3 regions of the Kitasatospora sp. MY 5-36 genome follow, and region 2 is predicted to be linked to each of the others. Evidence: riboswitches for the same ligand, from Rfam matches in the RefSeq annotation. Region 2 holds a riboswitch; each other region holds the start of a gene.

Region 1 (2,245 bases), on a different contig from region 2:
CGTCCCCGGAGCGGGGAACCGACAACAGCTGGAGTCAGCCATGGTGAACGTGAACCCTGCGAACGGCGGTAGCGACCCCGCGCAGGTGGTCCGCACCTGGCCGGACCTCCTGGCGGCACTGTTGCAGGGGGAGGACCTCGACCGCTCGTCCACCGCGTGGGCGATGGACCGGATCATGAGCGGCGAGGCGTCCCCCGTCCAGGTGGCCGGGTTCATGATCGCGCTGCGGGCCAAGGGCGAGTCGGTCGAGGAGATCGCCGGCCTGGTCGACGCGATGTACGCGCACGCCGAGCCGCTGGAGATCCCCGGCCCGGCGGTGGACATCGTCGGCACCGGCGGGGACCGGGCGAAGACCGTCAACATCTCCACCATGTCGGCGATCGTCGCGGCGGCCGCCGGCGCCAAGGTGGTCAAGCACGGCAACCGGTCGGCCTCCTCGACCAGCGGCTCCTCGGACGTGCTGGAGAAGCTCGGGGTGGCGCTGGACCTCTCCCCCCGGCGGGTCGCCGAGGTGGCCGAGGAGGTCGGGCTGACCTTCTGCTTCGCGGCGAAGTTCCACCCCTCGATGCGGCACGCCGCCACCGCGCGGCGCGACCTCGGGGTGCCGACCGCCTTCAACATCCTCGGCCCGCTGACCAACCCGGCCAAGGTCACCGCGCACGCCATCGGCTGCTTCGACACCCGGCTGTCCGGGCTGATCGCCGGGGTGCTGGCCCGGCGGGGCGCCACGGCGCTGGTCTTCCGCGGCGACGACGGGCTGGACGAGCTGACCATCACCACGACCTCACAGGTCTGGCTGGTGCGCGACGGGGTCGTCACCGAGTCCACCTTCGACCCGCGGGACGTGGGCATCGAGCTGGTCGGCATCGAGGCGCTGCGCGGGGCGGACGCCTCGTACAACGCCGAGGTCGCGCGGCGGCTGCTGGCCGGCGAGCACGGGCCGGTGCGGGACGCCGTCCTGCTGAACACGGCGGCGGCGCTGGTCGCGCTGGAGCTGGGCGACGCACCGCTCACCGAGCAGCTGGCGGCCGGCATGGAGCGGGCCGCGAAGGCGATCGACTCCGGGGCCGCGCAGGACCTGCTGCGGCGCTGGTCGGAGGCCACCAGCCGGGCCTGAGGCGGCAGTTGGGGAGCCCGTGCCGGTACGCCGGCGCGGGCTCCCGTGCTGTCCGGATGCTGGATGCCCGTTTGACCACCCGGTGGACCCGGCCTAGAGTCTTCGCCAGGTCATGAGTGACAGCGCGAAGCCCCAGCTGGCTGTCCGGCAACCCTCCGTCCGTGGCGGGGTGCCCTGGGTGAGGACCGGGTCGTCACGGCAAGCCGTCCGTGCGACAAGCGCGGACGCCCGACGACTAGCACTCCCGGGGTCCCTTGCCCCAGAAGGAGTGCATCCCCATGTCTCTGGCCACCGAAATCCGCACCCCGCTCGCCGTCCTCGGCGCCGACGTCCAGGTCCCGCTCGCCAGCGGTGAGAAGGTCGGCTACGCGGCGCTCGACTACGCGGCGAGCTCGCCGGCGCTCCAGCGGGTGTGGGACGACGTCGCCGCCTACGCGCCGTACTACGGCAGCGTCCACCGCGGGGCCGGGTACCTCTCCCAGCTGTCCACCGACCTGTTCGAGCAGAGCCGCCGCACCGTCGGCGAGTTCCTCGACCTGCGCGAGGGCGACCAGGTGGTCTTCACCCGGGCCACCACCGACTCTCTCAACCTGCTGGCCTCCGCCGTCCCGGCCGGCACCCGGGTGTTCGCCTTCGAGACCGAGCACCACGCCTCGCTGCTGCCCTGGGCGCACGCCGGACTGGACGTCACCTACCTGCGGGCGCCGCGCTCGCGGGCCGAGGCGGTGGCCGCGCTGGACGCCGCGCTCGCCGAGGCGCCCGAGGGCCCCAAGCTGCTCTGCGTCACCGGCGCCTCCAACGTGACCGGCGAGCTGTGGCCGGTCGCCGAGCTGACCGCGACCGCGCACCGGCACGGCGCCCGGGTGGTGCTGGACGCCGCCCAGCTGGCGCCGCACCACCGGGTCTCGGTGCGCGAGCTGGACGTCGACTGGATCGCCTTCTCCGGCCACAAGATCTACGCGCCGTTCGGCGCCGGGGTGCTGGCCGGCCGGGCGGACTGGCTGGACGCGGCCGAGCCGTACCTGGCCGGCGGCGGGGCGACCCGGACGGTGGCCCGGGAGGCCGACGGCTCGGTGGCCGTGCAGTGGCACACCGGCCCGGCCCGGCACGAGGCCGGCTCGCCGAACG
Region 2 (2,245 bases):
GCTCTAATGGCGGGCGGCGTACTCGGGGAGGGTGTGGATCGGGGGGCGTTCGAGGGCGGTCACCGGGTGGGTGTGGGCGGTGAAGGCGCGGGTTTCCGGGTCGCGGGTGAACTGGGTGAGGGGGGGGTGGACGAGGTCGGCGGAGGCCTTGAGGCGGTGGGTGCGGTCGAGGCGTTCCAGGGCGGTCCGGTAGATGGTGGCGGCCATCCGGCCGAGGGCCTGGCCGTCCTGGTGGCGGTGGTGCCGGACGCCGACGTCCACCTGGGCGAGGGCGTCCAGGCCGGCCAGCTCCAGGGCGTCGACCAGCAGGCCGAGTTCGACGCCGTAGCCGGTGGGGAAGGGCAGCCGTTCGAGCAGTGAGCGGCGGGCCGCGTACTCGCCGCCGAGCGGCTGGACGAAACCGGCGAGTTCCGGCCAGTGGAGGTTGAGTAGGGGGCGGGCGACGAGTTCGGTGACCCGGCCGCCGCCGGCTGGCAGGACGGCGCCCTCCGACTCCAGCGGGCGGTCGTACATGGCCTTGACCAGCTGGATGGACTCGTCGGTGAGCAGCGGGCCGACGATGCCGGAGACGAAGGCCGGGTCGAACTCGCGCAGGTCGGCGTCGACGAAGCAGACGACGTCGCCGTGGGTGACCAGCAGTGAGCGCCAGAGCACCTCGCCCTTGCCGGGGACGGCGGGCAGCCGGGGCAGGACGGCGTCGCGGTGCTCGACCCGGGCGCCGGCCTCGGCGGCGACGGCGGCGGTGGCGTCGGTGGAGCCGGAGTCGACGACGACGAGTTCGTCGACGAGCGGGAGGCGTTCCATCAGCTCGCGGCGGATGGTGCGGACGATGTCGCCGACGGTGGCCTCCTCGTCCAGGGCGGGGAGGACCACGCTGACCGTGCGACCGGTGCGCTCCTTGGCGTCGAGCAGGGTACGGACCGGCCGGTCGGCCGCGCTCCAGGAGCGGCGGCGCAGCCAGGACGCCGCCTGCGGGAGGAGCGCGGGAGTCGGTTCGGCGGGCACGGAGATCTCCTCGGCGAGGTCGGTGGGCCGGGTCATCTCGCTTGGCGGACGGTCCCGTTCAGGTTTGACGCCTTCGGATACAGTCTTCGTACAGCGGTCGGACCTTTGCACGCCGGGGTCTCCGTTGAGCACCACCACAATTTCACAAGCTCATCCAGAGGGACTGAGGGAACGGCCCGTTGACGTCCCGGCAACCTTCTCGCGCGGCTGTCTGTCGACAGGCCCCGGCGGGACAGGTGCCAATTCCGTCCCGTGTCGCGACCGCGCCACGGGGAAGATGAGGAGAGAGGCCTCGCCATCATGGCTATCGACACTGCCGCACCCGTTTCCGTCGACCTCGGCCCGGCCGCCGCGCTGTCCTGTCGCGAGTGCGGCACCCGCTTCCCGCTCGGCCCCAGCTTCGCGTGCCTGGAGTGCTTCGGCCCGCTGGAGATCGCCTACGAGTTCGGCAGCGAGGGCGCCGAGGAGCTGCGCAAGCGGATCGAGGCCGGTCCGGCCTCCATCTGGCGGTACGCGCCGCTGCTGCCGGTGCCGGCCGACGTGGCGTCCAAGCCGAACCTGAACCCGGGGTGGACCCCGCTGGTGAAGGCGGACAACCTGGGCCGGGAGCTCGGTTTCACCGCCCAGCTGCACGTCAAGGACGACTCCGGGAACCCGACGCACTCGTTCAAGGACCGGGTGGTCGCGTGCGCGATCGAGGCGGCCCGGGCGTTCGGCTACACCACGCTGTCCTGCTCCTCCACCGGCAACCTGGCCGGCGCGGTGGGTGCGGCGGCGGCCCGGGCCGGGTTCCGGTCCTGCGTGTTCATCCCGCACGACCTGGAGCAGGGCAAGGTCGTCATGGCCGGGGTGTACGGCGGCGAGCTGGTCGGCATCGAGGGCAACTACGACGACGTGAACCGCTTCTGCTCGGAGCTGATCGGCGACCCGGCCGGCGAGGGCTGGGGCTTCGTCAACGTGAACCTGCGGCCGTACTACGGCGAGGGCTCCAAGACGCTGGCGTACGAGATCTGCGAGCAGCTCGGCTGGCGGCTGCCGGAGCAGATCGTGATCCCGATCGCCTCGGGCTCGCAGCTGACGAAGATCGACAAGGGGCTCCAGGAGCTGATCAGGCTCGGCCTGGTCGAGGACCGGCCGTACAAGGTCTTCGGCGCCCAGGCGGAGGGCTGCTCGCCGGTGTCGGCCGCGTTCAAGGCCGGCCGGGACGTGATCAAGCCGGTGAAGCCGGACACCATCGCCA
Region 3 (2,245 bases), on a different contig from region 2:
ATCGAGGTCGGGAACGGGGCGCAGTCGCTGCTGGCGGCCGTCTCGGCGGTCTTCGGGGTGTCGATCGGCACACTGATCGGCGCGGTGATCAGCCGGATCCCCCGCCCCAGCCTCACCGGCCTGCCGCACCGGGCCTGAGCCGGTCGGAACCAGGCCTGAGCCGGGCCCGAGCCAAGCCGAACCGGGACCGGTACGGGCCGGAACCGGGCCCCGGGGCGCGCGGAGGTGCGCCCCGGAGCCCGGAGTCTCGGAACCCGAGGTTCGGAACCCGTAACCAGGGAACCCCGGAACCTCGGAATCCGAGAGCCTCGGAGCCCCCGTCAGGGCTGGCGCAGGGCCTCGGTGAGCCGGTGGGCCGCCTCGACGACGGCCTGGGAGAGCTGGGCACCGGGGTGGCGGCTGAGCCGTTCGATCGGCCCGGAGACCGTGACGGCGGCCACCACCCGGTTGGACTGGCCGCGGACGGGCGCGGCCACGGAGGCGACCCCGACCTCGCGCTCGCCGACCGACTGGGCCCAGCCGCGGCGCCGCACGCCGCTCAGCGCGGTGGCGGTGAAGCGGGCCCCCTGCAGGCCGCGGTGGAGGCGCTCGGGCTCCTCCCAGGCGAGCAGGATCTGGGCGGCGGAGCCGACCTTCATGGGAAGGGTGACCCCCACCGGAACGGTGTCGCGCAGGCCGGTGAGCCGCTCGGCGGCGGCCACGCAGATCCGGACCTCGCCCTGCCGCCGGTAGAGCTGGGCGCTCTCGCCGGTGGCGTCCCGCAGCTGGGCGAGGACCGAGCCGGCCGCGGCCAGCAGCCGGTCCTCGCCAGCGGCCGCCGAGAGCTCGCCGAGGCGGGGGCCGAGCATGAACCGGCCCTGGACGTCCCGGCTGACCAGGCGGTGGTGTTCGAGTGCGACGGCCAGCCGGTGGGCGGTGGGCCGCGCCATGCCGGTGGCCGCGACGAGGCCGCCCAGGGTGGCGGGCCCGGCCTCCAGGGTGCCGAGGATCGAGGTGACCTTGTCGAGCACGCCGACGCCGCTCGTGTTCTCCATGGGATGGGTACTCCAGTCTCAAGGCCCGGGAGCAGCGGGTCCGCGCTGCTCACGGCGGCTCCTGGCGGGGAGCCGGGGGGTGTGGTCAGCGAGGACAGGCCGGAGAAGTCGGCCGATTGCCTGCGCCGGGCACGAGACGGGTACGCGAAAGGACCGGGGCGGGAAGCGCCCGGGCGAAGGACAGCACAGAGAGCACCGTGTCTCCTCATCTTTCCCGCGCCACAGTGGCGACAGGCCGGAGTTGGCACTGCCCCCGCCAACACGGCGCGTACTTCGGACGCCGGGTCGAACGGGGAGTTGCCGGGGCTTCGTAGGGCCGGTCCCTCCACCCCTCTGGATGATTCGCCAGGAACGATACAAGACATCCGGGGCGGGTCGGCAAGTCCCCCCGCCCTCGACCCGCCCTCGGCCACGCCCCGCGGGGCCGGCTCAGCGGTGGCGCGGCCCCGACAGGCCGGTGCACGGGGCCCCGTCCGGGCTGCCGGGCAGGGTCGCGTCCCAGGCGTGCAGGGCGGCGAGGGCGGCGGTGCGCTCGCGGTCCGTCGGCCGGGTGCCCTCGGGGCCGAGCAGGTAGTCGGCGACCGGGGTGAGCAGCAGGGTGGCGTCGCCGGCCGGGAGCAGCAGCGCCTCGTCCCACTGGTGCCGGATGACGGTGCGGCGCAGCAGCGTGCCGTGGCGCGGCGAGGTGCCGTGGCACGGCGGGGTGCCGGCAGAGGTCCGGCGGCGGAGTTCGGGGGCGACCTCGGCCTCCAGGACGGTGCGCACGTCCCGCAGGGCGCCGAGCGGCACGTGCTCGGCGGCGAGGTCGAGGAGGGCGGCGGCCTCCGGGGCGAGCCGGTAGGCGGCGACCACCGCGGCGGTCTCGACGGGCTCGAAGGGCTGCCCGGCGAGCCGGGCCACGTCGATCACGTCGCCCGCGAGGAAGGTGCGCCCGAGCCCTTCCTCGGCGAGGGCGATCAGGCATTCGACGTGGTCGTCGGCGGCCAGGTAGGGGCGGACCGGGACGGTGGCGAGGTCGCCGGGGAGCGCGGCGGTCGCGACCCGCACCTGGTACCACGGGTCGAGCAGCGGGTCCCCGGCCGGCCAGCGCAGGGTGACGGCGGTGTGCCGGGGGCGCTCGCCGAGCAGGGTGACCTCCACGGACTCCACCGGGTGGTCGGTGACCAGCCGGTTGACGGCCTGCCAGAGCGAGGCCTCGGTGGGGCTGACGA

Evidence for each region. Region 2 has a riboswitch for S-adenosylmethionine ahead of thrC (threonine synthase). Riboswitches for the same ligand answer to the same signal wherever they lie in the genome.
Region 1: another riboswitch for S-adenosylmethionine. It lies ahead of AE652_RS14835 (aminotransferase class V-fold PLP-dependent enzyme); the one in region 2 lies ahead of thrC (threonine synthase).
Region 3: another riboswitch for S-adenosylmethionine. It lies ahead of AE652_RS30180 (IclR family transcriptional regulator); the one in region 2 lies ahead of thrC (threonine synthase).

Annotation. Positions count from the first base shown of each region.
Region 1 covers NZ_LFVW01000201.1:7,839-10,083, reverse strand. Annotated here, with positions in the region: gene trpD (anthranilate phosphoribosyltransferase) at 41-1,117, shown strand; SAM riboswitch class IV at 1,226-1,344, shown strand; gene AE652_RS14835 (aminotransferase class V-fold PLP-dependent enzyme) at 1,396-2,245, shown strand, end outside.
Region 2 covers NZ_LFVW01000235.1:12,066-14,310, reverse strand. Annotated here, with positions in the region: gene AE652_RS17245 (glucosyl-3-phosphoglycerate synthase) at 4-1,041, opposite strand; SAM riboswitch class I at 1,153-1,289, shown strand; gene thrC (threonine synthase) at 1,306-2,245, shown strand, end outside.
Region 3 covers NZ_LFVW01000564.1:3,875-6,119, forward strand. Annotated here, with positions in the region: gene AE652_RS30175 (threonine/serine exporter family protein) at 1-138, shown strand, start outside; gene AE652_RS30180 (IclR family transcriptional regulator) at 321-1,034, opposite strand; SAM riboswitch class I at 1,237-1,378, opposite strand; gene AE652_RS30185 (hypothetical protein) at 1,464-2,245, opposite strand, start outside.